Regions from separate parts of the Shouchella phoenicis genome, predicted to be linked through region 2. Evidence: riboswitches for the same ligand, from Rfam matches in the RefSeq annotation. Region 2 holds a riboswitch; each other region holds the start of a gene.

Region 1 (3,288 bases), 850 kb from region 2:
ACCAGGCTAAAGACCAAAGCGATCGATATTCAATTCCCAAAAGGTAAAACAGACTAATCATGCCAAAATAGTACAGGACGAATATAAATCCAAGTACAACAAGTAGGAGCAAAGCAACTCCTAACACTGTATGAAGGGATGGTTTCCGCATAAATCAGACCTTCTTTTGTTCAAAAATTATTCTGCTAGACGCAATTCGTTTGTAATTTCAATCGAACGACTCGAAATAGTTGATGCACTAACGTTATATTTTTCAGCTAATGCTTTTTGTGTAACGGAAAGCGGCGCAAATTCTTGTAGCGCATATTCCATTGCAGCTGCAAATGCTTCAGGCTTACGAATATTGACTTTTTTAGCTGAGGTAAACGCATGCCATTTTTCTAATGCAAGTTGTTCAATTTCCGGTGGATGTTGATCTTTTTTCAAGCCGCTCAAAAGAATATCGGCAGTTTCTTTTACTTGTTCAGATGACCATTCAAAATCATCAGCAGCCTTTACGATAGGCGTATTCTCCGCAAGTAACGATGAAAGAAGTTGTGGCCATTTAGAGGTGAAGCTGTCTCCTTCAGAATCTGAACGGAATGCGTCAATTTTGTTTTTAATGTCTGCAGTTTTAGCAGGTACATGACTAATAACTGGACCGACAAAGCTCATAGCGTTTTCACCATTGGCAGGAAAACCAATAATTGTTGAGCCAGGCTCGACTGTGTCTTTATGTTCAGACGGAATGATGTGTGTTAAGCGTTCATTTGTGAATAAATGGATGCTTTCACATTGATCTTCATGTACCGATACTACTTCAAGAACAGCAGGTTTTGTCCCTTTCCAGCTTTCTATAATGGTAGCTGTTTGTGGACGTTTAATTTTTCTCAACTTGCTTTCAAGGAATGTATCGTATATGGTTTGCCCATCTGCTTCAATTGGCTTGTGAAAAATGAGCCATACAAGCAGCATACTTGAAAGGGTCTCGGTTACATTTTCTTCGACGTCTGGGTAAACATGGTGGTAACTTTGCACCCAGTTTGTTAATTCCTTTTGGTAGCGGGTAAATGCAGTATAAAGCATTTCCGTTTCTAATTGATGAAGCTCTTGAGAGACAATTGCTTTTGATTCTGTTTTTTGCATGCAACATTTTTTATATTTTTTCCCACTGCCACATAGACAAGGATCGTTTCTCTTTATCATAGATGTTCCTCCTTACGTCAACTTTCTTAGTTTAACAGATTTCCGCGATAAAAGCAGGGTTTACAGCCGTTAATTTTGTGGTTGAGTCGATAAGTAAATGAAAATGGATCTTTTGTATGAATTATCTTTTGACAGTTTTCAGTCTTTATGCTAAATTAATTGAATACTCATACATAAGAAAACACTCTTTATATTGAGAAGTGGAGGGACTGGCCCGACGAAGCTTCAGCAACCTTTCCAATTGGAAAAGGTGCTAATTCCAGCAAAGGGAACTTTGGCAGATAAGGGGGATGCGATGTGATCGCATAAACCCTTTTCATTGAAAAGGTTTTTTTTAATTTCATATGTGAAACGAAACGGTGTAGTGTCCAACTACTTAATAGGGGAACTTGGTGAAAATCCAAGACGGTCCCGCCACTGTGACGCACCTATGTGCGAAGTCAGATTGCCTGCCGAATCGTTCTGCTTAGCTCTACGCGGATCTAGAGAAGAGTGGAAATCATGCCTTTTAAACTAGTTGTTCATGTTCATTCGCTAGTGACTTTCTGGTATATTTCCTATCCCTTTCTCTTGAAAGGGATTTTTTTATGGTGAGTACAACTATTTAAGGAGGCAGAAAAAATGAGTGGAGTTAGAAGTTCAAGCTTAGGTTTTCCAAGAATCGGGGAGCAACGAGAGTGGAAAAAAAATCTAGAAGCCTATTGGAATCAAAAACTATCGCAAGAGGACTACGTAAAAAAACAAAAAGAATTACGTCTGAATCATTTACAAAAGCAAAAGGATGCAGGGCTTGACTATATCCCTGTTGGCGATTTTTCTCACTATGACCAGGTACTCGATACAGCAACAGCATTTGGTTTAGTACCTGATCGCTTTGACTATGAAGGTGGAACCGTTGATTTAGATTCGTATTTTGCGATTGCCAGAGGCAGTGAGCATGCGGTTGCTGCTGAAATGACGAAATGGTTTGACACAAATTATCACTATATCGTACCTGAACTTGATGGTAGAGAACCGGAGCTCGTAAACAATCGCTGGTTAGATTTAATTGAGGAAGCGAAGCAAGAGCTAGGGGTTACCGGAAAGCCTGTGATCTTGGGCCCTGTAACATTTGTTAAACTATCAAAACATTATGGCAGTCGTTCATTTGTTGATCATGTGCGAAGTTTATTGCCTTTATATACAACCGTGCTAAATCAGCTGGCAGAGGCTGGTGTAGACTGGATTCAAGTGGATGAGCCTATTTTAGTTGGGGATGTGACTGAAGAAGAGTGGGCGATTTTAGATGAAGTGTATACGTGGTTCTCAGAGTCAGCACCAAAAGCCAATCTTCTTCTACAAACCTACTTTGAAGGAGTCGATGATTTTAGTCGTTTTACGAAACTATCTGTTGCTGGTATTGGGCTCGACTTTATTTATAGTGATAGCTTACAAAAAATAAAGCAACATGGGTTTCCGAAAGAAAAAACATTAGCAGCTGGACTAATTGATGGTCGAAACATTTGGCGTACAGACTTAACGAAGACACATGCCATGGTGGAAGAACTTTCAAAAATAGTTGGGCAAGAACAATTAATCCTTCAACCTTCTTGTAGCTTGCTTCACGTGCCAGTAACGCTGAAACATGAACAAAAGCTACCTGAAAATTTAAAAGCTGCCTTATCATTTGCAGAAGAAAAATTAGCAGAGTTGAATGATCTTAAAGCAGTCTTAAATCAGCAGCAAGAGCTGAAACAGCTGCAAGTAGGAAAACGGGCGATTGATACGTTAAACCAATCTGCAAGTCGCACAAACCAAGAAGTCCGTACCGCTTTAGATCTCAGTAAAACAGAAGATTCTAAAAGAGCGGTTCCTGCGAATAAACGTATGGAACTTCAGCAAGAGGTCTTCCAACTCCCACCATTACCGACTACAACAATTGGTAGTTTTCCGCAATCAGCAGACGTTCGAAAAACGAGGTTGCAATGGCGAAGAGGGGAAATTACGAATGAAGCCTATGAGTCCTTTATCAATGCTGAAATTGAGCGTTGGATTGAGATCCAAGAAGAGATTGGGTTAGATGTACTCGTGCATGGTGAGTTTGAGCGTACTGATATGGTCGAA
Region 2 (3,288 bases):
ATTTCTACGTTAATCCCTTCTTCTTCCGCCAACTTTGCAACATGATTCCACTCAGGTGAGTCCGAACCAGTGATGCCCACTTTCACATCAACAGGGTTTTCTGGACTGTAGGCGTCTCCTACATCAGCAAGAGTAGATGTGTCGTTTCCGCATGCTGTTAATGTAACGATTGTGGCACCTGCTACTAACAGGGCTTGATGAATTTTTTTCATAAGATGTTCTCTCCTTCTCTCTCTATCGTCTTCTTACTTTTTTAGAAGCGATGTTTCCAAATGTTTGAATCGCTTGAACCATCAGAATTAAAATCATTACGGTTACAAACATTGTCCCGTCATCAAAACGGTTATACCCATAAGCAATCGCAACATCGCCAATTCCTCCTGCCCCAATTGCACCAGCCATAGCGGTTGCACCTACAAGTCCGATCGTAGCAGTTGTCATGCTGAGAATGAGGGAACTCATTGCTTCAGGGACGAGAAATTTAAAAATAATTTGCCATTTCGAAGCCCCCATCGAATCAGCCGCTTCAATAATGCCAGGCTCGATTTCTAACAAAGAGTTTTCGATTAAACGAGCGATATAAGGGCCTGCATAAAACACGAGCGGCACAATCGCCGCTGTCGTTCCTAAAGAAGTCCCAACAAGCAAACGCGTTAACGGAATAATGGCAACAAGCAAAATAATAAATGGAATTGACCGCAAGACATTAATAACCGGGTTGATCGCATTGTAGACAACACGGTTTTCCATAATATGACCTGGCCTCGTCACGACAAGAATAATGCCGAGCACGACTCCAAGAATCGCTGAAAATAATAATGACCAAGCCACCATATAAATGGTCTCAAACATTGCATCGACTAAAATATCATTTGAAATTTGTGGGCGAATCGGTTCAGGCAACCAGTCCAGCATGTGCTGTTACCTCCTTTATCTCTGAAGATGTTTTATCAAAATAACGTTGTGCAGCTTGTTGAGCAACCGCATCTCCCTTCACACGTACATAGATTGATCCAAACGTAGTTTCACGAATTTCGTGCATCGAAGCATGAAGAAGTGAAACATTCAGTCCTTGATGAACTAAATCATTGAAAAGCGCTGTTTGGTCCGCATCGTCCGTAATCTGGACATGGTAGATTCGTTCGTCACTCTCTTTATTTTCAAGATGTTGCTTCACTTTTTGCGGTAGGTCATCAGGTATAATCGATCGAACAAACTTCTTCGTTGTCTCATGTACAGGTTGAGAGAGTACTTTTTCAACGTTACCCTCTTCAACGATGCGTCCATCATCCATCACTGCAACTTTATTACAAATCTCACGAACAACACCGAGTTCATGTGTAATCATCAATATGGTAATGTTGTATTCTTTATTAATTTGCTTTAAAAGCTGCAAAATCGAGCTCGTTGTTTCCGGATCAAGCGCCGACGTTGCTTCATCACATAAGAGAATTTCAGGGTTTGATGCAAGGGCCCGAGCAATTCCTACCCGCTGCTTCTGTCCACCTGAAAGCTGATCTGGATAACGTGAAGCAAATGCTTCTAAGCCCACATAGCTTAATAGTTCATTTACACGCTGATTCACAGCCGATTTCTTTGTCTTTACTAAACGCAATGGCGTCGCAACATTTTCAAACACTGTTTTCGATTGAAGTAAATTAAAGTGTTGGAAAATCATCCCGATATTTCGCTTGGCTCTTTGAAGTTGACGAGAATTTAGGTGCATTAAATTCTCTTTATTCACAATCACTTCACCTGCTGTGGGTCTTTCAATTAAGTTAACAGTCCGAATGAGTGTGCTTTTACCCGCTCCACTAAAACCAATGACCCCATATATATCGCCCTTTTCAATTTGTAAATCAATTTCGCGCAGTGCATGGATGTCTTGCCCATTCGATGAAAATGTTTTTGAGACACCTTTGAATTCAATCACACCATTTCCTCCTATCCATATATATTTAATCAGATTATTTAATAAAACGCTCCCTGATATCTTCGTCTTTCCTTTTTTAACATGTAAAAAGCCCCTCTTCCAAAAATGAAAGAGGGGCGAAAAGTCAATGAATTATCCACGCTCTTATCATCCAGGAAGTTTTCCTGCAGGCATTAGCACCTTCCACCATAGTGGGGTTGCTGAAGCGTCATCGGGCCAGTCCCTCCGCTCCTCTTAATAAGAAAATATTTAATTAGTTGTTGAACGTAGTGTAGCAGATTTTATTTTCAGAATGCAAGAGTTTTTTTATAATTTTTTAATGAAAACGCTTCATCGTGAAGCGGACTTTTTAAATACTTAACAATTAAAAGAGTGTCATCCATATTTGAATCGCAGATCCTAGAATAAGCAGCGCTAACAACCATTGCAGGACTTTCGTGTTCATGTTTTGACCACATTTCGCACCAATAGGAGCAGCAAGAACACTTGCAATAATCATAACAATTGCGGGACCATATAACACTTGATCGGTCGCTACTTTCCCAACCGTTGAGCCGATTGAAGAGATGAATGTGACCGCAAGAGAGGTAGCAATGGTTACTCGTGTAGGTAACTTTAATACGGTTAACATGATCGGAACGAGCAAAAATGACCCTGCCGCTCCAACAATCCCTGAAGCGATCCCAACAATAAACGATAAACTAGCCGCAAGAGCTCGATTGAAGGAGATTTGGTTGGCTGGTTGTTCAGGAATTTGTTTCTTAGGCAGAAACATTAGTACAACCGCAATCGTTGCTAATAAGGCATAGACGAGATTAACTGAGCTTTCAGGGAAGAAGTTTGACGCAAACGCCCCGATAAAACTCCCAATTAAAATGCTGCTTCCCATATAGATAATAAGTTTGCGGTGTAAATAGCCTGTACCTCGATAGGCCCATACACCTGCTAAGGCGGCAAAAAAGACTTGTACGGCACTAATACCTGATACTTCATGTGCCGAAAAAGCAGTGAAACCGAGCATCGGTGGAATAAAGAGGAGCATGGGGTATTTTATAATTGAACCACCAACCCCAACCATCCCTGAAATAAATGAACCGAAAAAGCCAATGAAGAAAATCGTGATAATGAACAAGATGTCCATAAAAATCTCCTAACCGATAAAAAAGAGGGATTCCTTCGCCCTCTTCTCATCATTCTTTACTCGCCTTTTTTTATATAGAAGGTGAGAACGCCACCTTCTTCTTTTGACTGTAACAATTCATGTCCAGTAGAATTAGCCCACGCTTCAAAATCCTTTAATGCCCCTTGATCCGTTGCTTGCACCTCTAAAACTTCCCCAACGTTTAGTTCCTTCA
Region 3 (3,288 bases), 1.6 Mb from region 2:
AATCAAGTCCCATTAAATGGGATTGTAAGCCAATTAAATTACGGTCCCGACACGTTAAATGGACAAGGCTTTGAAGACCCACTTCTTCTTTCACAATCATCGCCAACGTTTGATTATCGACTCTTGGACTTGCTAATGAATTATCCGCTAATGTTAATGCGTCAATCCCGGCAGCTTTTAACGCTTTTGCCCCTTCTATAAATTTGTCAATATTTAATTTTTTAGGCGGGTCAAGCTCTACAATAATGGTTTGTTTTTGCTCCACGACATCTTTAATTGACTGTTTTGTCTCAGACGGCGGCACCAATTCTGTTTGCTTTGCATGTTTTCGAATGTTTCGCGTAACAGGCGACCGACCACTTGCCGCCTGTTTGATCGCTTCGATGTGAGCTGGCGTCGTGCCGCAGCAACCGCCTATCACATGCACTCCTTCATTGATAAATCGTTCTGACATTGATGTAAAATAGTCCGTATTCGATGCATAGACAAAGCGTCCATCTCGATAGCCTGGTAAACTCGCATTCGGGTAACACGCTAATGGTATATCATACGGTAGTTCAAGTTCTTCAATGGATCGTAGCATATGATAAGGACCCATGCGGCAATTCAACCCTGTTACATCCGCTCCTGCTTCATACAGCTCTGTTAAAGCTTGACTGAGAGGAATACCTCCTTTTAACACACTAATGTCACCAAGTGATACGTTTGCAATGATCGGCAAATCCGTTTTTTTGCGTGTTGCGATAACCAATTCTTTTATTTCAAAAAAATCATAAAACGTTTCGAACAATAAGCCATCTACATCCGCTTTTAAAAGCACATCTACCTGCTGATTCAGGGATTCTACACAGTCATTTCGATCCATTTGTTCAAATTGAAACCCTTGAATCCCACCTACTGTTCCAACGACAAACGCTTGCTTTTTCTCACTTGTCTGCACCGCTTGTTTGGCAAGCTTAACCGCTGCTTCATTAATGGCTTTCATGTCTTCTTGTAGTCCATAACGTGCTAACTTATGGGCATTTGCTGCATACGTATTCGTTTGAATTACAGTTGCTCCTGCGTTCAAATACGCTTGATGAATGGAAACGACTTCGTTTGGTTTAGAAAGATTTAATTCTTCAAAACATAAGTCATAGCCCGCCTCATATAAAACCGTTCCCATTGCGCCATCAGCAACAACCACAGAAGACGTAACAGTTTCTCTCAAGTTCATGGATCTCACCTCCCTTGATTCGTTGCTTGTTCAAATGCTTGTTTTAAATCAGAGATTAAATCTTCGCAATGTTCAATTCCTACTGACAGCCGTAGTAACGTCTGATCGATGCCTTTTTCGATTCGAAGTGCTTCAGGAATATCGGCGTGGGTTTGCGTAGCTGGATACGTCATTAAACTCTCCACTCCGCCTAAGCTTTCTGCAAAAGAAATAAGCTGAAGTGCTTTGAGTATGGGATTAATATAAGATTCATCTGTCACACGAAATGACAACATTCCACCTTTTCCCGGATATAAAACGTCACGCACGAGGGACTCTTCCTCTAACATCGAAACGATTCGTTTTGCATTAATTTCATGTTGCTTCATTCGTAGTGCCAATGTTTTCATGCCTCTCATTAATAACCATGAGTCAAACGCACCGAGTATGAAGCCTGCTCCATTGTGAAAGTAGCCTAATTGTTCGCTTAATTCCGCCGATTTCGCGACAACAAGCCCAGCCACAACGTCATTATGTCCACCTAAATATTTTGTCGCTGAATGGATGACGATATCTGCCCCGTCTACTAACGGTTTTTGCAGCAACGGTGTTAAAAACGTGTTGTCAACGATCAGGAGTACATCTGCTTTTTGAGCGATAATGGCCAATTCCTGTATCGAGGCTTCTTTCATTAATGGATTTGTAGGTGTTTCCACAAAAATGGCCTTTGTTTCGGCTTTCAACTTATCTTTAACAGCATTTAAGTCCGCCATATCTACATAGTCAAAGTGAAGCCCCCACTTTGTCCATCCTCCTTCGAACAGTCGGTATGTACCACCGTACAAATCATCTGAACATAAAATATGATCACCTTGCCCAAATAGTGAAAAAACGAGTTGAATGGCAGACATTCCAGAGCTTGTCGCAAACCCTTGCTCTCCATGTTCTAAATTTGCAATGGCTTGTTCAAGCACTTCTCGAGTGGGATTTCCAGTACGAGCATAATCGTACCCTGTTGATTCTTGAATCCCTGCGTGACGATAGGCTGTAGAGAAATAGACAGGTGCATTTACAGCGCCTGTTGCATCATTTCGGCGATTTCCGATTTGCGCAAGAATGGATTCATCATGTGTTGTCATTGTTTATCCTCCTTTTTAAAAAAACGGTACAATCATAAAAAACCTTTCTTCAAGATATAAGAAGAAAGGTTGCGAACAATTCTCTTATCTTGCAGATTTCTGCTGGATTTAGCACCTTGCCAATAAAGGCTGGTTGCTGAGACTTCTTCGGGCCATGTCCCTCCGTCTCTCTTGATAAGATCTATTAAGTTTATTTGCTATTGTCACAACTTTAACGCAAAACGAATGATTCTGCAACCCGTAGCATGAAAAATGCATAAAAAACGCACAGCTTGTCTTACATAGCTGTACGTTCTTTGCACATTCATTATTCAGGTGACGCTTCAATGATTAATTGATCTTCATTTCCGCATACACACTGTTTAAAGCCTGTTTCATATTCTCCGTTTTCATTTCGTTTTCCACGTAAAATATATTTCTCTCCACATAAAGGGCAACGAATGACAATTCGATAACGATTCGCTGTTGTCACGCTATCCTCCTCCTTTAGTTCAGATTGCACTTTTCATCTTCATCTAGTTTGTTCGCCTTTTTTATTTTCCATATTGCTAATAACCAAAGCGCAACCATAAATGGAATCATTAAATATAAGAAATAATGTCCAAAATCCATTAGAATGTAGTCGTAACTTCCGTGCAAAATCATTGGTAGTACAGCCGCTAAAAAAAGAAATAGTTGTTTTTTTGAAGGCTGGTATTTGGCTCTTCCAACGTAATAACCCATAATAATTCCATAAACAGCATGGGCGGTGGTTGGTAATAACGTTCTCGGGAGCACGTGATCAAACCCATACGCAATCATATATAAACTATTTTCAACGGAGGCAAAGCCAAGCGATAACGCTACACCAAAAACGATTCCATCAATTGGTTGCTTTAGTTGACCATGTTGATAAGCAAATATGAACAACATCAGCCATTTTAAACCCTCTTCTATCAATCCGTAAAGCAAAAA
Region 4 (3,288 bases), 2.3 Mb from region 2:
CTGGTTTAATTGAAACAGAGATGGCAAAAGGACTTTACGATGATCCGCATTATATGGAGAGCATTCCCTTATCACGTACCGGGTCTCCTCTTGATGTTGCTAAGGCCATCGTTTTTCTAGCTTCTGATGACAGCTCCTACTGCACTGGGACAGAAATTGTTGTTGATGGCGGTGTCACGATAGGAAATGCTTTATAAGATAAAAAAAGAGCCCGGATATTTTCCGGACTCTTCTTTTCTGTACTTAAGCTTCTGCTTTCAGCACATCCGCTTTATCTGTTCGTTCCCAAGGAAGTTGAACATCTTCACGACCGAAATGACCATAAGCAGCAGTTTGCTTATAAATCGGACGACGAAGGTCAAGCATTTTAATAATGCCAGCAGGGCGAAGATCAAAGTGCTTTCTCACAAGTGTAACAAGGGTTTCTTCATCCGCTTTTCCAGTGCCAAATGTGTTGATGGAGATGGAAACTGGTTGAGCGACACCAATTGCATACGCAAGCTGAACTTCACACGACTCTGCAAGACCAGCAGCGACAATGTTTTTCGCTACATAACGAGCCGCATATGCGCCTGAACGGTCTACTTTCGTTGCGTCTTTTCCTGAGAATGCTCCGCCTCCATGACGTGCGTAACCACCATACGTATCAACAATAATTTTTCTTCCTGTTAAACCAGCATCCCCTTGAGGACCGCCGATTACGAAACGACCAGTTGGATTAATGAAGAACTTTGTGTTATCGTCCATTAGTTCAGCAGGGACAACAGCTTGAATCACGTGTTTCTTAATATCTGCTTGAATTTGCTCAAGCGTAATGTCTGGCGCATGCTGAGTTGAAATAACAATTGTATCCACGCGGACAGGTTTATCATTGTCATCATATTCAATTGTCACCTGCGTTTTGCCATCCGGACGTAAGTAGTCAAGCGTTTCGTTTTTACGTACTTCGCTTAAACGGAATGCTAGTTTATGGCTTAATGAGATTGGGAGGGGCATCAGCTCTTCTGTTTCATTTGAAGCAAATCCAAACATTAACCCTTGGTCACCTGCACCAATTGCTTCGATTTCTTCGTCTGTCATTTGTCCTTCTCTTGCTTCTAATGCTTGGTCCACCCCTTGAGCGATGTCGGCAGACTGCTCATCAATGGATGTGATGACTGCACACGTTTCGGCATCAAATCCGTATTTTGCTCGTGTATAACCAATTCCTTTGATGGTCTCACGAACCACACTTGGGATATCTACATAGGTGCTTGTCGTAATCTCTCCGGCTACGAGTACCATTCCTGTTGTAACAGATGTTTCACACGCCACACGTGCATTCGGATCTCTCTTTAAAATTTCATCTAGAATCGCATCTGAAATTTGGTCACAAATTTTATCTGGATGACCTTCCGTAACCGATTCTGATGTGAATAAGTGCTTTCCTCTTTTTTCAGACATTCTAATTCCTCCTATTCCATACTTTCGCTCGGAAATGCATGTTGTATTTTAAAACGAACGATCAGAGCTGACTTTGGTAAGTAGGCTAAAGGCATCTTATGCCCACGGACACACAACCGTAACTTATCCGTATCATTTTTATCTTCTCTTTATATGTTGTCACATACAAAACGAAAAAACTCTTTTCCACATGAGAAAAGAGCTGACTTGTTTATCGATCGTCTCTTATCTCCCAGAACAAAACTGTTCTGCAGGTTAGCACCTTTTCACTAACGTGATGGTTGCTGGGTTTCAAAGGGCCTGTCCCTCCACCTTCTCTTGATAAAAGCGTGATGTTATCTGTTTTAAAAAGCAGTATAACTTTAACTTGTGACGATGAATGATCGCCATCTTTTTCGAGCTATTTCTACAGCAAGCCTGTAAGAAATTAGTCGTTTTTTCAATGGGAATCGCAGGCAATGTCATAAGTTTGCGCTTTGTTCGTTTTCGCACATTAGCATAACATAATTTCCTCTACTTTGAAAGGTTTAAGAAGAGTCTTTGCTTTATCTCTTTTAAATCGAAATAAAATCTTGTATGATTGAACACCAATAAAAACATTAATTATTCTGAATTAGAGGTGTTTTATGTCTACTAAAACAAAAGTCATTCTTTTGATCTTTTCGGGATTTGCTTTCGGAACGCTCGCTTATCTAGGCTTCATGTATCTATTTTTACCAAATATGCTTGGATGAAGTCATTAAAGCAGGACCGAGGAGAGTCAAATGACAAGCGAAAGCTTCATGGTGTGAATACAGTAGCGATATGAATGGAGTTTTACTTCAGCAATCACTTCTCCATTCAACATCATAAAAAAACACATAAAAGCATCCTTTCACTTTTTTTCAAAACATCTTTCACTTTAGTATGGACTAATAAATATAATGTGTTATACTATTACCACGAACACCGACCATAAAGGAGCCGATTATGAAAATTTTAAATGGATCAACACAATTAGAGCAGCTACTTTCAAGTCCTAAGACGGTTCACCAACTTTCTGTTCCCTCTTTAGTAGAGCGAGCGTTAATGAATCAAGAAGGTGAATTAACAGATACTGGCGCGCTTTCTGTGCAAACTGGGAAGTATACTGGTCGCTCACCCAAAGATAAATTTATTGTAGATGAGCCAAGTGTTCGTAATACGATTGATTGGGGACCAGTCAATCAACCAATTTCTCAAAACACATTTAAAGCGCTTTATGAAAAAGTGTTATACTATTTGCAACAAAAAGAAGTTCGCTATGCCTCGAATGGCTTTGTTGGCGCAGACCCCAATTATCAATTGCCGATCACATACATTAATGAATTTGCATGGCACCACCTTTTTGCTCGTCAACTTTTTATTCGTGAAGGCCAGTCAACAAAAACCAATCAAGAACCATTTACGATTGTCAGTGCGCCTACATTTAAAGCAGACCCTGCTGTTGATGGCACCAATTCCGAAGCGTTTGTCATGATTTCGTTTGAAGAGCGCGTTGTGTTAATCGGCGGAACCGAATATGCAGGTGAAATGAAAAAATCAATGTTTTCGGTTATGAATTATTTAATGCCTGACGAAAATGTATTGCCTATGCACTGTTCAGCAAATACAAACGAAAATGGTGAAACCGCTCTATTTTTCGGTTTGTCTGGAACAGGAAAAACCACCTTATCTGCCTCTAGCCACCGCTCGCTTATTGGGGATGACGAACATGGTTGGACAGAAACAGGAATCTTTAATATTGAAGGTGGTTGCTACGCGAAATGTATTAACCTTTCACAAGAGCAAGAGCCACAAATTTGGAATGCGATTTCATTTGGCGCG

Evidence for each region. A riboswitch is a leader RNA that binds a small molecule or an ion and turns the genes downstream of it on or off. The one in region 2 is predicted to bind S-adenosylmethionine.
Region 1: linked by a shared signal. The riboswitch ahead of metE (5-methyltetrahydropteroyltriglutamate--homocysteine S-methyltransferase) and the one ahead of ABC361_RS02240 (methionine ABC transporter ATP-binding protein) in region 2 are both predicted to bind S-adenosylmethionine.
Region 3: linked by a shared signal. The riboswitch ahead of ABC361_RS10660 (methionine biosynthesis PLP-dependent protein) and the one ahead of ABC361_RS02240 (methionine ABC transporter ATP-binding protein) in region 2 are both predicted to bind S-adenosylmethionine.
Region 4: linked by a shared signal. The riboswitch ahead of metK (methionine adenosyltransferase) and the one ahead of ABC361_RS02240 (methionine ABC transporter ATP-binding protein) in region 2 are both predicted to bind S-adenosylmethionine.

Annotation. Positions count from the first base shown of each region.
Region 1 covers NZ_JBDFMQ010000001.1:1,259,430-1,262,717, forward strand. Annotated here, with positions in the region: gene ABC361_RS06900 (YrvL family regulatory protein) at 1-151, opposite strand, end outside; gene ABC361_RS06905 (SEC-C domain-containing protein) at 178-1,185, opposite strand; SAM riboswitch class I at 1,371-1,473, shown strand; cobalamin riboswitch at 1,526-1,656, shown strand; gene metE (5-methyltetrahydropteroyltriglutamate--homocysteine S-methyltransferase) at 1,807-3,288, shown strand, end outside.
Region 2 covers NZ_JBDFMQ010000001.1:406,813-410,100, reverse strand. Annotated here, with positions in the region: gene ABC361_RS02250 (MetQ/NlpA family ABC transporter substrate-binding protein) at 1-212, opposite strand, end outside; gene ABC361_RS02245 (methionine ABC transporter permease) at 235-915, opposite strand; gene ABC361_RS02240 (methionine ABC transporter ATP-binding protein) at 896-1,933, opposite strand; SAM riboswitch class I at 2,075-2,177, opposite strand; gene ABC361_RS02235 (sulfite exporter TauE/SafE family protein) at 2,298-3,074, opposite strand; gene ABC361_RS02230 (sulfurtransferase TusA family protein) at 3,131-3,288, opposite strand, start outside.
Region 3 covers NZ_JBDFMQ010000001.1:1,978,976-1,982,263, forward strand. Annotated here, with positions in the region: gene ABC361_RS10655 (bifunctional homocysteine S-methyltransferase/methylenetetrahydrofolate reductase) at 1-1,216, opposite strand, end outside; gene ABC361_RS10660 (methionine biosynthesis PLP-dependent protein) at 1,222-2,334, opposite strand; SAM riboswitch class I at 2,416-2,515, opposite strand; gene ABC361_RS10665 (hypothetical protein) at 2,642-2,806, opposite strand; gene prsW (glutamic-type intramembrane protease PrsW) at 2,821-3,288, opposite strand, start outside.
Region 4 covers NZ_JBDFMQ010000001.1:2,705,450-2,708,737, forward strand. Annotated here, with positions in the region: gene ABC361_RS14495 (SDR family NAD(P)-dependent oxidoreductase) at 1-197, shown strand, start outside; gene metK (methionine adenosyltransferase) at 244-1,443, opposite strand; SAM riboswitch class I at 1,666-1,771, opposite strand; gene pckA (phosphoenolpyruvate carboxykinase (ATP)) at 2,413-3,288, shown strand, end outside.